DNA from 3 places in the Vibrio toranzoniae genome. Region 2 is predicted to be linked to each of the others. Evidence: predicted binding sites of a transcription regulator. Region 2 holds the regulator's gene; each other region holds the start of a gene.

Region 1 (5,662 bases), 440 kb from region 2:
CGTCATCACCTACTTGCTCTTTAATACGAGCAACCGCATCTTCGATGATGGATTCAGAGGTCCATAAACGCTCACAGCCACAAACGTCAAGAACAAAGTTCTCAAGCATTTTAAGACCATTCTTAGTGTGCGTTACTTCGGGGTGGAATTGCACACCGTAGTACTTCTTCTCTTCATTTGCCATTGCAGCGTATGGGCAAGTGTCTGTTGCTGCGATTTTTATGAAATCAGCAGGAATCTCAACCACTTTGTCGCCGTGGCTCATCCAAACATCTTGCGTCGCTTCAAGGTTAGCAAATAATGCTGAATCACCCGTAACCTGAACCGCGGCGTAGCCGAATTCACGCTCGTTAGAACCTGCAACTTTACCACCAAGCTGCTCTGCCATGGTTTGCATGCCGTAGCACACACCAAATACAGGAACACCTGAATCAAATACGTACTGAGGTGCGCGCGGAGAGTTCTCTTCCGTTACACTTTCAGGTCCACCAGATAGGATGATACCGTCTGGATTGAATTCACGAATATCCGCTTCTTCTACGTCCCAGCTCCAAAGTTCACAGTAAACACCGATCTCACGAATACGACGAGCAACTAGCTGTGTGTATTGAGAACCGAAGTCCAGAATTAGAATACGTTGGTCATGAATATTTTTAGTCATTGTAAGCAGTCTTATTGGCTATGTGATAAAACGGAGGCGAGTTTACTCACCTCTGATTAACTCTTCAAGAAATAAAGCAAACGTTTTCGTTGGTTATCTGTAGGGCGATATTTTGTGAGAATCACTCTCTAAACAAAACAGGCCTCAAATAAAATAATGTGCCGACTAAATCAGCACATTATTCAAACGTTTGGACGTATTATTAACCTAAACGGTAGTTAGGTGCTTCTTCCGTGATTTGAACATCGTGTACGTGAGATTCTTTCATGCCCGCACCAGAGATACGAACAAACTCAGCTTTAGTACGCATGTCTTCAACAGTTGCAGAACCTGTTAGGCCCATGCTTGAGCGTAGACCGCCCATCTGTTGGTGAACGATCTCTTTTAGACGACCTTTGTATGCGATACGACCTTCAATACCTTCTGGAACAAGCTTGTCTGCAGCGTTGTCAGATTGGAAATAACGATCAGAAGAACCTTGAGACATGGCGCCAAGAGAACCCATACCACGGTAAGACTTGTAAGAACGACCGTTGTAAAGGATAACTTCACCCGGTGCTTCTTCAGTACCAGCGAACATTGAACCGACCATCACACAAGATGCGCCAGCAACGATAGCTTTACAGATATCACCAGAGAAGCGGATACCGCCATCTGCGATTACTGGAATACCGTATTCGTTTGCAACTTCAGCAGCGTCTGCGATTGCTGTTACTTGAGGAACACCAACACCAGTAACGATACGAGTCGTACAGATTGAACCCGGGCCGATACCTACTTTAACCGCACTAACACCGGCTTCGATAAGAGCACGAGCGCCAGCCCCCGTTGCTACGTTACCACCAATGATTTGTAGATCAGGGTAGGCAGCGCGAGTTTCGCGGATACGGTTAAGTACGCCTTCAGAGTGACCGTGTGAAGAGTCGATTAGTAGAACGTCTACGCCAGCTTCCACTAGAGCAGCTACGCGCTCTTCGTTACCAGCACCAGCACCAACAGCAGCACCTACACGTAGGCTGCCGCGCTCATCTTTACAAGCGTTTGGTTTACGTTCTGCTTTGTGGAAATCTTTTGCAGTGATCATTCCAGTAAGTTGGAAGTCATCATTTACGACAAGAACTTTCTCAACACGCGCTTCGTGCATTTTCTCTTGAACTTCTTCACGAGTTGCACCTTCTTTAACAGCAGCAAGGCGAGCTTTAGGCGTCATTACTACTTCAACTTTCTTAGAAAGGTCAGTAACAAAGCGAACATCACGGCCAGTAATAATACCAACAAGTTCGTTTGTTTCAGTAACAACAGGGAAACCGGCAAAGCCGTGTTTTTGAGTAAGAGCTACAACATCAGCGATTGTCGCGTCAGGGTTTACAGTAACAGGATGAGAAACTACACCTGCTTCGTAAATTTTAACCTGGCGAACCATTTCAGCTTGTTGTTCAATAGACATGTTCTTATGAATGAAGCCTATTCCGCCTTCTTGTGCCAGTGCAATCGCTAGGCGAGCTTCTGTCACAGTATCCATCGATGCAGAGATCATTGGGATGTTTAGGGAAATATTCTTCGTCAGCTGAGTGCGAAGATCAGCTGTATTAGGGAGAACGGTGGAGTGTGCTGGCACTAGCAGTACGTCGTCGAATGTCAGCGCTTCTTTGGCAATTCTTAGCATTTGCAATATCTCACAATAATAGGAGTAAAAAGAAACAATCCAATCTCATCGTTTCGCCTAATGAGGGCAGCCAATTAAGGAAAATTAAACTGCATTTGGATTAGATATTGCGGACGGATTATACGGCTAACGAAATCGCTTGGCTACACATTTTTGTATTTTTAATTTGCATCCCCCCCCTTGCTATGTATTATATTGCCGCTATCTTCCATACTCACGCCCTGTGAGATTCCAAGAAAGACCTTCCTTCAAGGAAAGATAGTGCTTCTATGACTAATCCAAACATCTTTACTGTTTCTCGCCTCAACTCCGAGGTTCGTCTCCTATTAGAAAATGAAATGGGAATAGTCTGGCTCGTTGGTGAAATCTCAAACTTCTCAGCACCTGTCTCTGGTCACTGGTACCTCACACTTAAAGACTCTCGCGCTCAAGTTAAGTGCGCCATGTTTCGTGGCAATAACCGCCGAGTCACTTTTAAGCCTCAGAATGGTAATCAAGTTCTAGTCAAAGCTCGCCTCTCTCTTTATGAGCCACGTGGTGACTATCAGCTGATCATCGAAAGCATGCAGCCAGAGGGTGACGGTAAGCTTCAGCAAGAGTTCGAAAAACTGAAGATAGATTTGGCATCTGAAGGCTTATTTGCTCAATCGAGTAAACAGACTTTGCCAGAGCATCCTAAATGTGTAGGTATCATTACTTCCAAAACGGGCGCAGCACTGTTTGATATTCTCGATGTATTGAAAAGACGCGATCCTTCATTGCCTGTTGTGATTTACCCAACCATGGTTCAAGGTGAAGAAGCAGCGATTCAAATCGCCCAAGCGATTGGACGAGCTAACGAACGCAATGAATGTGATGTGTTGATCGTGGGTCGTGGCGGTGGCTCGTTAGAAGACTTATGGTGTTTCAATAACGAGATAGTAGCTCGCACTATTAAGGCAAGTCAGATCCCAATCATCAGTGCTATTGGTCACGAAATCGATGTCACTATCGCCGATTTCGTCGCAGATATGCGCGCTCCAACACCATCAGCAGCTGCAGAATTGGTGAGCCGTGATAACAGTCATAAAGAACAAATTTTCGCGTCTAAACGAGCTCGCTTGGTCAGTGCGATTCGACATGTGTTAATCAAGCAAGTGCAATCAACTCAAACGTTGACATACCGCTTAGAGAAACAGCACCCGAGCTACCAGCTACAAAAGCAGAGTCAGCAACTTGATGACTTAGACATGCGTTTGCGTCGTGGTATGACTCAATACTTAAAGCAGCATGCACAAGATATTGAACGTAAACAGCATCTGCTTCAGTTGAACTCACCAGTGAAACGCCTTGGTGTACAGAAGTTACATTTACAGCGTTCTGAGCAAAAGCTGCTGGATGCGATGGATAAGACGTTACTAACAACTCGCCACCAGCTAGCTATGGCTGCCGAGAAGTTAGAGACCGTCAGCCCACTGGCAACCCTAAAGCGTGGCTACAGCATTACCCATTCAGCGTCGAGCAAGACGGTGTCATCCATTAACGATGTTGAAGTAGGCGAAGTGATCACCACGCAGGTCGAAGATGGTGTGATTGAATCACAAGTCACAACAAGAGTCGCTAAGAGCGAGCTCTAGATTCAACTCTAACGCTGAAAACCATTGAAAACAAAAAGCCCTATCGATAATCGACAGGGCTTTTTTGTATCTACCAGCTTCACAAACGAACGGATTCCAATCCTACTCAGTCGTAGAATGCTCTTTCATGGTCAGCATCCCTTCCGTCACAATAAAGTTGATGATGAAGTCTAACCCTTGGCTCTCTTTGAGGTTGGTGAACACGTATGGCTTGGTAGGGCGCATACGTTGTGTGTCTTGCTCCATCACCTCAAGTGACGCCCCAACGTATGGCGCTAAATCGATCTTGTTGATGACCAGCAGATCAGAACGTGTAATACCCGGGCCACCTTTACGTGGGATCTTCTCCCCTTCCGCTACGTCAATCACATAGATAGTCAGGTCGGCTAACTCAGGGCTGAACGTCGCACTGAGGTTGTCACCACCACTCTCTACAAACACCACATCGAGGTTCTTATGTAGCTTAGCCAGCTCTTCGACTGCCGCGAGGTTCATCGACGCATCTTCACGAATCGCAGTATGTGGGCAACCGCCTGTTTCCACACCGATGATGCGGTCAGGATCTAAAGCTTCAGCTCGTGTCAGTATCTTTGCATCTTCTTGGGTGTAGATGTCGTTGGTTACTACTGCAATATTGATCTTGTCGCGAATCGCCTTACACAGCACTTCTAACAACGCTGTTTTACCCGACCCAACCGGGCCACCGATACCAATTCGAAGGGGTTGCTTATAACTTTCCATTGTCTACTTCCTTATATTCTTTTTGCTACCTCGTCCGTGCTTAGCGCTACGAACGAAATAGTCGCGTGTATTGTGTTTCGTGCAGTGAACTCGCTAATGTCATTGATGGCGAAAAACTGCCTATCATCCAATCTTCTATAGCGCGTGCTTTCTCAATCACCTCGGGGAACGTGTTGGTGATATTAATCAGTGCCAACTGCCCATCGGTCTGTCCTAAAGGCACCAACTTAACCCCTGCGGTGACAATATTCTCAAGCCAGCTCCATAGATAACCCTGCTTGAGGCTTTCTAAATCAATGTTCCAATGTTGAGCAGCAATACACATGCCCAACAATTGGTTTGGGTGACTATCAACGGAATCCACCAGCGAAATATCGATATCTAAGCGCTTCAACAAGGTATTCAAGGCATGTCCACGTTGCTTCTCTTCCGCTCGCAATTCACTGGTTTCACGGCTTGAGTATAAGTAGTTACACCAATGCTCAATCTCATCGAGTTCACCTTTTTCTAGCGCGTGATAAAGACGATCTAAGATAGGTAACTCCAAGGTCGCGACACTAGAGCTGACAATGGTATTAAGCCACTGTTCCATGCTATTGCGATCCGTTACCCACCCCGCCTCAACCGCCATCTCTAAACCTTGCGAGTAAGTGAACCCACCAATTGGCAACGACGGACTGATCAATTGGAACAGACGATAAATCGCGACATTTTCTGTTGTGGTCATACTCTTGTTCTTTGTCCTCTAGAATCGAAAAGTTCGAGAGCTTACGCACCTAACAGTAATAGTGCGCTTGCTGAAGCCACGCCGACCGACATCCATTTAGAGTAAATCGCGCGGCCGACAAACGTACCGATAACCATTAATGCCAAAGCACTGATGCTCATACCGGTTGCAAATTGAGTTAAGTTACTCGCCGCTTCAACGCCGTGCGCGTAACCATGGAAAAACAGCATTGCAATCGAAGCGACCAATAC
Region 2 (5,662 bases):
ATTTTTTGCGACACCTGTGCAAGTCCCCCTCCAGCATCAAGCACATGCAACGGTGAAGATGAATGCTCAAATTTGCTCAAAGCTTGCTCTAAATCTTCCCATACAATGACTTGACGGATCTCTCCTTTGTCAGAGCCGTAAATATTTTTTGCAAATTTGTGGGCAATATCGTCGAAATTACGGTCTTCAGTCACGGCTACTTGAGTTATTATGTCCTATCGTGCCTGCTATTCTGTCACAGGAATTTCAGGAATAAAGAGGCGATGTCTCTTTTTACTACTAAGTGATGTTTTTTCGGACTATTCGGATATGTTTGAGCTGAAAAAAGTAGTGTCTTCGTTACTGATGCCACTGCCAGCAATGTTAATTCTCGCCTTTCTGGGTTTAGCCCTAGTGATGTTTACTATCAACAGGAAGACGGGTTGCCTAATTACCCTTTCAGCCCTCTGTGGTATTTTCCTAATCGCTTTCCAGCCAGTTTCTAGCCAACTTTTAATGCCAATGGAAAGGCAACACACCGCTTTTTTACCCGTCGACGATACCGTCGATTACGTGATGGTGCTTGGAAGTGGTCACGTCGTAGACGACCAAATCCCGCCTACATCAGAGCTTAGCCGCACCGGTTTGATGCGTTTGAGTGAAGGAATTCGTATTCTACGTCTTTATCCTGGTGCCAAACTCATTTTGTCTGGCTACGGAGGAGGCACTGAAGTGAGCAATGCTAGAATGATGGCTAAGGTTGCCCTGGCCCTCGGCGTAGCAAAACCAGACATCATTTTGCTTGAGACAGCAAAAGATACCTGGGAAGAAGCCCGCCAAGCTGCTGCGTTTGTTAAACACAAGAGAATGGTATTGGTGACTTCTGCTAGTCATATGACTCGTGCATTGAATGAGTTCAATGCTGCAGGTATGGATCCATTACCTGCACCCACAAACTACCTTGCACAAGAAGGGATTGTTGAGCCTTGGAATAAGTATATGCCTAAGGCGCTCTACCTTGAGCAAACCGAGCGTTACTGGCACGAGACTATGGGATTGGTTTGGCAAAGCCTACGTGACTGGCTAGACACCAGTAGGGACATTTCAGAAGAACCGGTTGTTGTTCCTGAAGCTTCTAGCTTAGCTGAGGAAGACAGTGAAGTTTCTGCAGCACAATAAGCTCAGCTCAGCCTATTGAGCAGATAGAGCAGCAAAGAAATTTGTAGGTTCTTAGCTCGCTGGCAATAACCGTTAAGTAATAAAAAGCCGAGACATCAAATGATGTCTCGGCTTTTTTCCTTCAAATATCGTTACTAATGATAATTTCCCAAAGGGTATTAGTCACCAGCGAACATATAACCTTCACCGTGAACCGTCACAAAAATCTGTGGATTCTTAGGGTCGAACTCCATTTTGGCACGCATACGACGGATTAGTACGTCGATAGTACGGTCATTAGGCGCGTCCACTCGATGACTGATCATATTAAGAATACGTTCACGGCTTAACACTTGGTTAGGGTGGGAAGAGAGCGCTACTAGCAACTCATATTCCGCTTTAGTCAGTTTAACTGGATCACCGTTTTGGCTTAGTGCGCGACGAGGAATATCAAACGTCCACTCACCAAAACGAACCACAGATTCATTTTCTGTTTCTTCTACCATAGCGACCGCTATTTTACGAGCAGCAGCAATACGCCAAAGTAAGTTTTTAACTCGAACCAATAACTCGCGAAGTTCGAAAGGTTTAGTAACATAATCGTCTGCCCCCATTTCTAGGCCTACGATTTTGTCGATGCTATCCGTGCGTCCAGTAACTAAAATAATTCCAATGTCTGATTGACTGCGTAATTCGCGAGTTAGCATCAATCCATCTTCGCCTGGCAAGTTGATGTCCAGCATAATGAGGTCCACGTTGTTTTCTTCTAACACGCTTCTCATTTGAGCGCCACTTTCTGCTTCGCTCACTGTGTAACCTTCGTTCTGGAAGTATCCAACCAATTTACTGCGGGTTACCACATCATCTTCTACGACTAATACGTGATAGCTCATCTACACCACTTTTCTTATTTAATAGTTTCAATGACTATTCTATTCATAACTAGTAACAATTCTAGTGGTGCAGAAGATAAAAGCCATAAACATGGATTTTTTTTGATACAAGACAATCTTAAACCTTGCTATTTATCGTCCATAACAATTCAATATGGGCATTACCACTAACGAGTAGCTTTGCGCTGAGCAAATATCACGGTTAGTTAGACTGAATACCCCGGGTATACGAAAGACGATATTAGGATCAATCAAATGAAAGATACAAAAGCGTTCAACGAACAAAGAGCAGAAATCTACTGGTGGTTATCAAGCTTATTCGCCAAAGAACTCACTCAAGAAGAACTCGATCACTACCACTCTGTTGAGATTCGTTCTTTCTTGACTGGCTTAGGCGAAAATAAAACACTAGAACCTGCGATTAATAACTTAGTTGACGCACTAAACCGTCTGCAAACACGTGAAGACGCGCAACTGGAACTGTCTGCTGACTTTTGTGATCTTTTCTTAAAAACAGATAAACATGGCGCTCTTCCGTACGCTTCTATGTACATCGGCGAAACTGGACTATTGAACGATAAACCAGCAAAAGAGATGGAAGAGATCATGGCTAAACACAACTTAGTGGTTAACCAAGACCTGAAAGAGCCAGCGGACCACATTGCTATCGAACTCGATTTCCTTGGTAACTTGATCATTCGCTCTAACGAAACTGAGCTTGAAGAAGAGCTAGAAAAATCATTTTCTGTTCAACAACAGTTTATCGAGCAACAACTCCTTACTTGGGTACCCAAGTTCAACGTGAAATGTCATGACGTTGACGAATTCGGTTTCTACGCTTCAGTCTCATCTCTGTTACTCGCCTTCTGTAATTTAGACGCTCAATATCTAGCTGGTGACTAAACTTATTGCATGACTAGGTAAATAAATTCAATAGAATGTGACAATTCACCCGGATTTCAGGGTGAATTTTATTGCGAGTAACTTCTAGTCAGTCTAAAATTGTGACCGCAAACGATAAAATATGAAACATTCACGAAATGCTATGCTTATTTAAGTTCAGAGCATTTCGGTGTTAAGACAAGCCGCTCAATAGCGGTTTTTTGTTTTTTAGCACGTTAGTACCCAAAGAGCCCTACAAATTACAGCTCTTAGTTAGGTAGCTTAACGGCTACTTTATTCCGTACTTTGGGAAAGTAGCTTCTAATAGGATAAAACCATGGCCACGATAAAAGATGTCGCTCGCTTAGCCGGCGTATCGACAACCACCGTTTCTCACGTAATCAACAAAACACGTTTTGTTGCAGAAGCGACTCAAGAAAAAGTAAACAAAGCTGTAGACGAACTGAACTATGCACCAAGTGCTGTTGCTCGTAGCTTGAAGTGTAATACAACGCGCACTATCGGCATGCTTGTTACTCAATCAACCAACCTATTCTTCTCTGAAGTTATCGATGGTGTTGAGAGCTACTGCTACCGTCAAGGTTACACTTTGATCCTGTGTAACACAGGTGGTATCTATGAGAAGCAACGTGACTACATTCGAATGCTGGCAGAGAAACGTGTAGATGGCATCTTAGTTATGTGTTCAGACCTAACTGAAGAACTAAGAGTGATGTTAGACCGTCACGCTGACATCCCTAAAGTTATTATGGACTGGGGCCCAGAGAGCTCTCAAGCTGATAAGATCATTGATAACTCTGAAGAAGGTGGCTACCTAGCAACCAAGTACCTGATTGAACGCGGTCACTCTAAAATTGCCTGTTTAAGTGGCCACTTAGACAAAGCAGCCTGTGTTGAACGCATTGCCGGTTACAAGCGCGCACTCAACGAAGCTAAGATTTCTACCGATAACAACATGATCATCGAAGGCAACTTCGAGTGCGATACGGCAGTTCTTGCTGCAGAGCAAATCGTTGAGATGGAAGATCGCCCGACTGCTGTATTCTGCTTTAATGACACGATGGCACTAGGTCTAATGAGTCGCCTGCAACAGAAAGGTATTCGTATTCCTGAAGATATTTCGATCATTGGTTACGACAACATCGAGCTGGCTGAATACTTCTCCCCACCTTTAACAACGGTGCACCAGCCGAAACGTCGTGTTGGTAAAAATGCTTTCGAAATTTTATTAGAACGTATAAAAGACAAAGATCATGAAAAACGTGTCTTCGAAATGCACCCTGAAATCGTAGAGCGATGTACAGTTAAAACGTTAAATTAATTGATAAAATGAGTTTAATTTCATCAAGCGCACCTTTAGGTGCGCTTTTTTTATCAGCAACCAAAGTGAACCTAGATGCACAACACAAAGATCATTAATTGAAGCAATATCACATTTTGAAATAACAAGTGTGAGCCTCATTCAACAAAAACTTTATTCTATTCAATCAGTCACGCACAGGGCAAACCTCTTGAAAAAGTGGGACGCAAAGCTTCCGGCCTAAACCACTCGTTGGTATGGTAGCGGGGTTACCGATGGCAAAATGCAGTAACTACTAATCATTTAGTAATTTACGGCCTATTGACAATTTTATTGCAACATTTTGCTAATCTCTCGGACCTGCTTATTTGGTGGCGTAGTTCAAATACACCGAGATAAATAACATGGATAAACCGATACTAAAGGACTCAATGAAGTTATTTGAGCCCCTAGGAAAAATAAAATCACGCTCAATGTTTGGTGGATTCGGTCTTTTTGCTGATGACACAATGTTTGCTCTGGTTGTTAATGACCAACTGCACATACGAGCAGACAAATGCACAACAAAGCAATTCGAACAACAAGGGTTTCAACCATACGTCTACAAAAAGCGTGGCTTCCCTGTCGTTACTAAATATTTCGCTTTACCTGAAGGCTTATGGCAAGACCAAGAGCAAATTTTGCAGCTTGCAACCACGTCTCTGGGTTTTGCTAAAGAAGAAAAAGCTGAACAGTCTTCTGCTAAGCCGACCCGACTCAAAGATCTTCCGAATCTTCGACTCGCGACTGAACGTATGTTGAAAAAAGCAGGTATTGATTCCGTAGAACGTTTATATGAATCTGGCTCTGTAAACGCGTTTAACGCTATTAAAGAATCACATACATCCTCTGTCAGTATTGAACTACTTTGGGCGTTAGAAGGAGCAATTAATGGTACACATTGGTCCGTAATTCCACAGCAACGTCGTGAAGAACTTATAAATCGTGTTAACTAACGCTGTTAGCTTAAACCTATCGATACAACTAAGCCGCATTTCTTGCGGCTTTTTTTATATCTGCTGAAAGTTAATCTATGCTTTGCCTGTCTATCTATACTATCGGTATGCATTGAAAATTTAGAGGAAGTATCAATGAGTAAGAAAATGATATTGGGTATTGTGTTGGTCGTAACAATTGTCTTGTTAGGCATCAATTTCGGCCAGTACTTAACGCTTGAAAATGCTAAGACCCAACAAGCTGTTTTAAATGACTACATTGACAGCAACTTTATTTCAGCTGCCGCTATCTATTTTATTGCGTATGTAATGATTACTGCTTTCTCAATTCCTGGTGCCGCTGTTGTCACCCTGCTCGGAGCTGCTCTATTTGGTTTCTGGAATAGCTTGCTGCTGGTATCTTTCGCAAGTGCAATTGGCGCCACGCTTGCCTT
Region 3 (5,662 bases), 630 kb from region 2:
CCCTATTCTTGCGCCAGCAAAAACGCTGACCGCAGAAAACGCGGAAACTATTGGTATCGACCGTCAGCAATGTTTGAAAAACTTGGCACTGTTACGCGAACATCCAGAAATCCGTGAAAAATTGATTGGTTTGTACTCACACGAAAGAGAGTACAAGAAGAGTGACGATGTCGACACTCACCTTTACGATGGTTTCTTCTCACCAGCCGATAAAACAGCGATGAACATCATTCGTGAAACAGACCCAAACAACTTGGCGGCTTTAGATATTACTTTTAGTGACGAACGAATTAAGCCTTTGTTGTTCCGTTATCGCGCTCGCCACTTTCCATGGACGCTCGACGAATCTGAACAATTGAAATGGGCGAACCATTGTCGTGAGTTCTATGAGAGCCACTTAGAAGAGTACATGCTGAATCTAGAAAATCTCGCGCACAAGCATGAAAGTGACGAGAAGAAAATGGCGATCTTAAAGGCGGTTTATCAGTACGTTGAAAAGTTAGCTAGCTAATTCCATTATCAAGAGACATGACACTTTGAAAGAAAGATTGATCCAACTGGTTTACTGCTTAATCTCCTTCACCTTAATCATAGGTGCTCTCACAGCAGGAAATGCATTACAGCAATTTTTGGAAACCTCAATTCCCGGTAGTATTTTTGGCATGTTGATTCTGTTTTCCGCTATGGTGATTGGTATTGTCCCTCCACACTGGGTACAGCCCGGTGCCAGCTTGATTATTCGTTTGATGATCTTGTTGTTCGTTCCAATCAGTGTTGGGTTAATGGATCACTTCGAATTGCTTATCGCCAATGCACTGCCAATCATGGCCAGTGCCGTTGGTGGAACGCTCATAGTCTTGGTTTCGTTATCTTGGTTCTTAGACCGCTTACTTTCGAGAGGTAAATAGTCATGTGGATTCTACTGACTATTGTGGTATTTCTGTTTGCTCGTTGGGTAAGCCAAAAAGTGAACTCTCCGCTGTGTAATCCTTTGTTAATCAGCATTGGCATCATTATCCCAGTTCTAATGTTCTTCAAAGTCCCCTTTGAAGCCTATTACGCAGACAACACTTGGATTACTTACATGCTTCAACCTGCGGTTGTTGCACTTGCTTACCCTTTGTATGAACAGTTACCTCAAATCAGAGCTAACTGGCGTATTATTACCTTTGCCTGCACATTGGGCAGTGTGATGTCGATGACTACAACCGCATTAATTGCTGTGGCTTTCAAAGCGGATTTAAGCTTGATTGCGAGTTTATTGGGTAAATCAGTCACCACACCTATCGCGATGGAAGTATCGAGCCATTTAGGTGGTGAAGCAGCCATTGCGGCAATTTTGGTATTGATTGTCGGCCTATTCGGGGCGATTTTTGCTTACCCTATTTACAACCTGATTGGCATTAAGAGCCCAGTTGCCAGAGGTTTAACCATGGGTACGGTTTCTCACGCGTTGGGCACCGCGACTTGTGCAGAAAAGAACCAAGAAGATGCCGCATTCAGTTCATTGGCATTAGTACTTTGCGGGGTTATCACTTCAATCATTGCCCCTAGCGTGTTTTCCGTCGTGGTTTGGCTCTATTCTTAACTAGCCAGATGACAAGATACGAGCAATAAGCCTCCACCAAACAACACTTGCAAGCTCTTTTAATCGCTTACAAGTGTTTTCAAAACCAAATCAGCCCAAGCAGGACTCTGTTTATTTCAGAGTCTGTTTGGGCTTCTTATTTTTGACAATAAATGCGATATCACGTGTTGTTTTCAATCTTGCAATCGATTTCATTTGTGACCTCACTCTAATTATGCAAGGCAATGTAACAATGGAATTTAAATGGTGACAATAATCACAGAAATATCCTGAACATTGCATAAAATTAAAGTCTAAGGTCAATTAAGGATTCAACATGAACAGTCGTATTACCCTGGCGCTGGAAAGTGCTCCCTCTTCAATTAAAGTACTTTTAAGCGACATCGTATTAGCAGACAACTTTGACGCAACATTCTCTCCAGAACAATTTGCCAGCCTACTACAAGCAAGTGGATTAGCGGATGACGAACTGCGTATTGCGTTGCTTCCTTTTGCTGCAGCCTATGCTTACGTACCGCTCTCAAACTTCTATGTTGGTGCAATCGTGCGTGGTTTGTCTGGTACTTTGTATTTTGGTGCAAACCTTGAAATCGCCGGAGCTCAACTTGGCCAAACCGTACACGCTGAGCAATCTGCGATCAGCCATGCTTGGATGAAAGGTGAAGAAGGTATCTCGGATATCACAATCAACTTCAGCCCTTGTGGACACTGCCGACAATTCATGAACGAACTGACGACAGCAAAAGAGCTCAAAGTTCAGCTTCCACAACGTGATGAAATGTCACTGCAAGAATACCTGCCAGATTCATTCGGTCCAGCAGATCTAGGCATCACAACGGGATTAATGGCTAAACTGAATCATGAATATCAGTCAGATGAAACGACCCCGCTTGTCGTCCGTGCCTTAGAAGCGTTAAACCGCAGCCACGCACCTTACACGAAGAACCTAAGTGGTGTTTCACTACAACTGACAACGGGTGAGATGTTCACCGGTGCTTACGCAGAAAACGCGGCATTCAACCCAAGTCTACCGCCGCTACAAGTAGCCTTGGTTCAACTTAAGATGGCTGGCTTCGATTTCGAACAAATTGAAAACGCTGCCTTAGTTGAGATTGCTGATGGTAGCATCAGTCACCTAGCCGATACTCAGTCTACGTTAGAAGCAATTAACCCCGATATTCCAGTGACTTACTTAGCAATCTAAGTACATCTGGTTAACATTATTTTAAATAAGCAGCCCTACTTTTCGGAGCTGCTTTTTTTATGCCTGTAATGAACGGAACAACCAAAGCAAACGTTTGCTTTTGTCATGCAAATCAGTATGATCACCCCGTTTTCAATCAATCGTTCATAAGGTCGGAAGGAATTTCTATGTTTGGTACTGCTACTCGTGAAAATGCTACTCGTGTACTTCTATTAGGTTCAGGTGAACTCGGCAAAGAAGTTGCTATCGAGTGCCAACGTTTAGGTTTGGAAGTTATTGCATGTGACCGTTACGCTGATGCACCCGCAATGCAAATTGCACATCGTAGCCATGTATTAGACATGTTAGATGGCGATGCACTGCAAGCAGTCATTGAACTCGAAAAACCAGATTATGTGGTTCCAGAAATAGAAGCTATTGCCACCAGCAAATTGGTAGAGCTAGAAGCACAAGGCTTGAATGTTGTTCCAACGGCTAATGCGACGAAACTGACAATGAACCGAGAAGGTATCCGTCGTCTTGCAGCTGAAGAGCTAAAACTGAGCACTTCACCTTACCGCTTTGCAGACACCTTCGAAGACTTCGCCGCTGCTGTTGAATTCGTGGGTATGCCTTGCGTTGTTAAGCCTGTAATGAGTTCTTCAGGCAAAGGCCAAAGCATTATCAGAACTGAAGAAGACATCCAGAAATCTTGGGACTACGCACAAGAAGGTGGTCGTACTGGCGCAGGTCGTGTGATTGTTGAAGGCTTCATCGACTTTGATTATGAGATCACTCTGTTAACCGTTCGCGCTGTTGATGGTGTTCACTTCTGTGCGCCTATCGGTCACCGCCAAGAAGACGGTGATTACCGTGAATCATGGCAACCACAAGTGATGTCAGACAATGCCTTGAAAGCGGCGCAATACACGGCAGAACAAGTGGTTAACGCACTAGGTGGTCACGGTATATTTGGTGTTGAACTGTTCGTTAAAGGCGATCATGTGATCTTCAATGAAGTCTCCCCTCGCCCACACGATACTGGCTTGGTGACTTTGATGTCTCAAGACTCATCAGAGTTTGCATTGCACGTTCGTGCCTTTACTGGTATGCCGATCAAATCAATTACTCAGTATGGTCCTTGTGCCTCTGCGGTAATCCTTGGCCAAGGCACCTCAACGAATATCCGCTTTGAAGGCCTTGCAGAAGCACTAGACACACCACAAACGCAAGTTCGTCTGTTTGGTAAACCTGACATTGATGGTCGTCGTCGTCTTGGTGTGGCGTTAACTCGTCGTAACAGCACAGAAGCAGCAATCGAAGATGCCATTAAAAGCGCTGCTAAAGTAAAAGTGATTTATTAACCCGCTATTCAATTCTGAACAATCACGAGTTAAAATCTGAACAATAAAAAAGACGGGCTATCGAGCCTGTCTTTTTGTTGGTGTTATCTTTTTATTTGAGCGCTCTTTTCGCTTGAAAGCCCATTGAAATTAAGCATCTGACTCAATCAAATACACTTCTTCACAGAAGCGAGACAAACCTTTCTTCGCAATCTTAGGATGTTCATCATCTGCGATGTCCTGATTCAACAATGTGATCTTATAACCTGCAAACAACTGATCGATTTCTAGCTTAGGCACGCTAAACGGAGGCCCTGCCATCTCGTTTTGATCATAATCCAGAGTCACCAGAAGAATCTTACCACCTGGCTTCAGTAGTTGTTTCAAACGCTCTACATACTGCACTCGCATCTCAGCAGGCAGAGCCACTAAAGAAGCGCGGTCATAAATAATGTCGACAGGCTGAATTGGCGCTGTGAAGTAATCACCCGTGTAAACACTCAGTTCGTCGAACTGGTAGAGCTCATGCTGGCCATTAATTTGAGTCACAGTCGGTGTGTAAAAATGCTCTGAGAAAAATGCGCGAACCGCGATCTGGCTTAATTCAACCCCTTGAACCTCTTCATGCTTAGACGCTAACCAGATCAGATCTTCGCTTTTACCACAAAGTGGAACAAACACACTCTTCTCGTAATTAGGGTTAGTTTTTTCCCAAAACTCAATCAGAAGTGGATTTACATCTTCAAGGTGGAAACCAATTTGGTTGGCTGCCCATTTATTGTGCCAAAATTCAGGATTATTCATCTTTCGTTCATGTTAAACAGTCATACTGCAAGAGTACAGTATAGAGAAGTAAGAGCAACCTTCGCTTGGTTTAAAATTACCAGTTAGACTCGCTAAAAATTAAACACTGACTGAGTTCAACATTCTTAAACAGAAGGGGCAAATGCTTGAATTATTTGTCTATATGTTCACATTTTAAAGCAATATTAAACGTTAGAGTTGGTTTCTACCTTAACTAGCCCCATTTAATACATAGTGAGTTTAGTTAGGCTGTTTTCACTCTTATGCGTTACTGGTTACCCCTTTAGACTATCCGTTTTTGTAACCTTGTATTTTGGAGTTTGAATGAGTGTATTTCTCCGTACGACGGCCCTAATGCTTCTAGTATTGAGCCGAGCGCCTGCATTCGCAGCAGCACCTGTTTCAACGAGTTCAACTGATCAATCGCGCACACCTGCGCAAAACCAAGTTTCATCTAACGTATTCCGCCATAGCCTAAGTGGCCTATACGGCATTAAAGCATTCGACTCACGTCCGACTCAGCCTTACACTGACTTCGACATTCTTTACAGCAAAGCTCATCAAGCACAAGCTGAGCTAGAAACTATCTGTAAAAGTACTGCCCTACTTACTAATTCAGAAGCCCTATTCGCAGGCGTTAAATCTCAATCTCGCGCCCAAGAAAAGATTGACTTTGAGCTTGATGGCGATGTAACAAGAATTACCGACCTAGCTCGTGCAACGATCATTGCAAACGACGTAGAG

The links. The regulator PurR, encoded in region 2, represses purine synthesis genes. The targets are predictions, from matches to a motif close to TNANGNAAACGTTTNCNTNA.
Region 1: a site for PurR is predicted at 2,455-2,474, ahead of guaB (IMP dehydrogenase). Genes of this name have one in related genera too.
Region 3: a site for PurR is predicted at 2,875-2,894, ahead of purT (formate-dependent phosphoribosylglycinamide formyltransferase). Genes of this name have one in related genera too.

The regions. Positions count from the first base shown of each region.
Region 1 is NZ_AP025514.1:669,029-674,690, reverse strand. Features, by position in the region: gene guaA (glutamine-hydrolyzing GMP synthase) at 1-661, opposite strand, end outside; gene guaB (IMP dehydrogenase) at 864-2,327, opposite strand; gene xseA (exodeoxyribonuclease VII large subunit) at 2,597-3,943, shown strand; gene ureG (urease accessory protein UreG) at 4,046-4,684, opposite strand; gene OCU50_RS02960 (urease accessory protein UreF) at 4,731-5,411, opposite strand; gene OCU50_RS02955 (HupE/UreJ family protein) at 5,453-5,662, opposite strand, start outside.
Region 2 is NZ_AP025514.1:1,111,913-1,117,574, reverse strand. Features, by position in the region: gene cmoM (tRNA uridine 5-oxyacetic acid(34) methyltransferase CmoM) at 1-194, opposite strand, end outside; gene elyC (envelope biogenesis factor ElyC) at 310-1,158, shown strand; gene torR (two-component system response regulator TorR) at 1,317-2,030, opposite strand; gene torD (molecular chaperone TorD) at 2,286-2,933, shown strand; gene purR (HTH-type transcriptional repressor PurR) at 3,250-4,254, shown strand; cyclic di-GMP riboswitch class I at 4,425-4,510, shown strand; gene OCU50_RS04955 (TfoX/Sxy family DNA transformation protein) at 4,638-5,228, shown strand; gene OCU50_RS04950 (TVP38/TMEM64 family protein) at 5,364-5,662, shown strand, end outside.
Region 3 is NZ_AP025514.1:1,738,644-1,744,305, forward strand. Features, by position in the region: gene sbcB (exodeoxyribonuclease I) at 1-511, shown strand, start outside; gene OCU50_RS07645 (CidA/LrgA family protein) at 537-908, shown strand; gene OCU50_RS07650 (LrgB family protein) at 911-1,588, shown strand; gene cdd (cytidine deaminase) at 1,905-2,792, shown strand; gene purT (formate-dependent phosphoribosylglycinamide formyltransferase) at 2,960-4,135, shown strand; gene OCU50_RS07665 (thiopurine S-methyltransferase) at 4,265-4,918, opposite strand; gene OCU50_RS07670 (RelA/SpoT domain-containing protein) at 5,243-5,662, shown strand, end outside.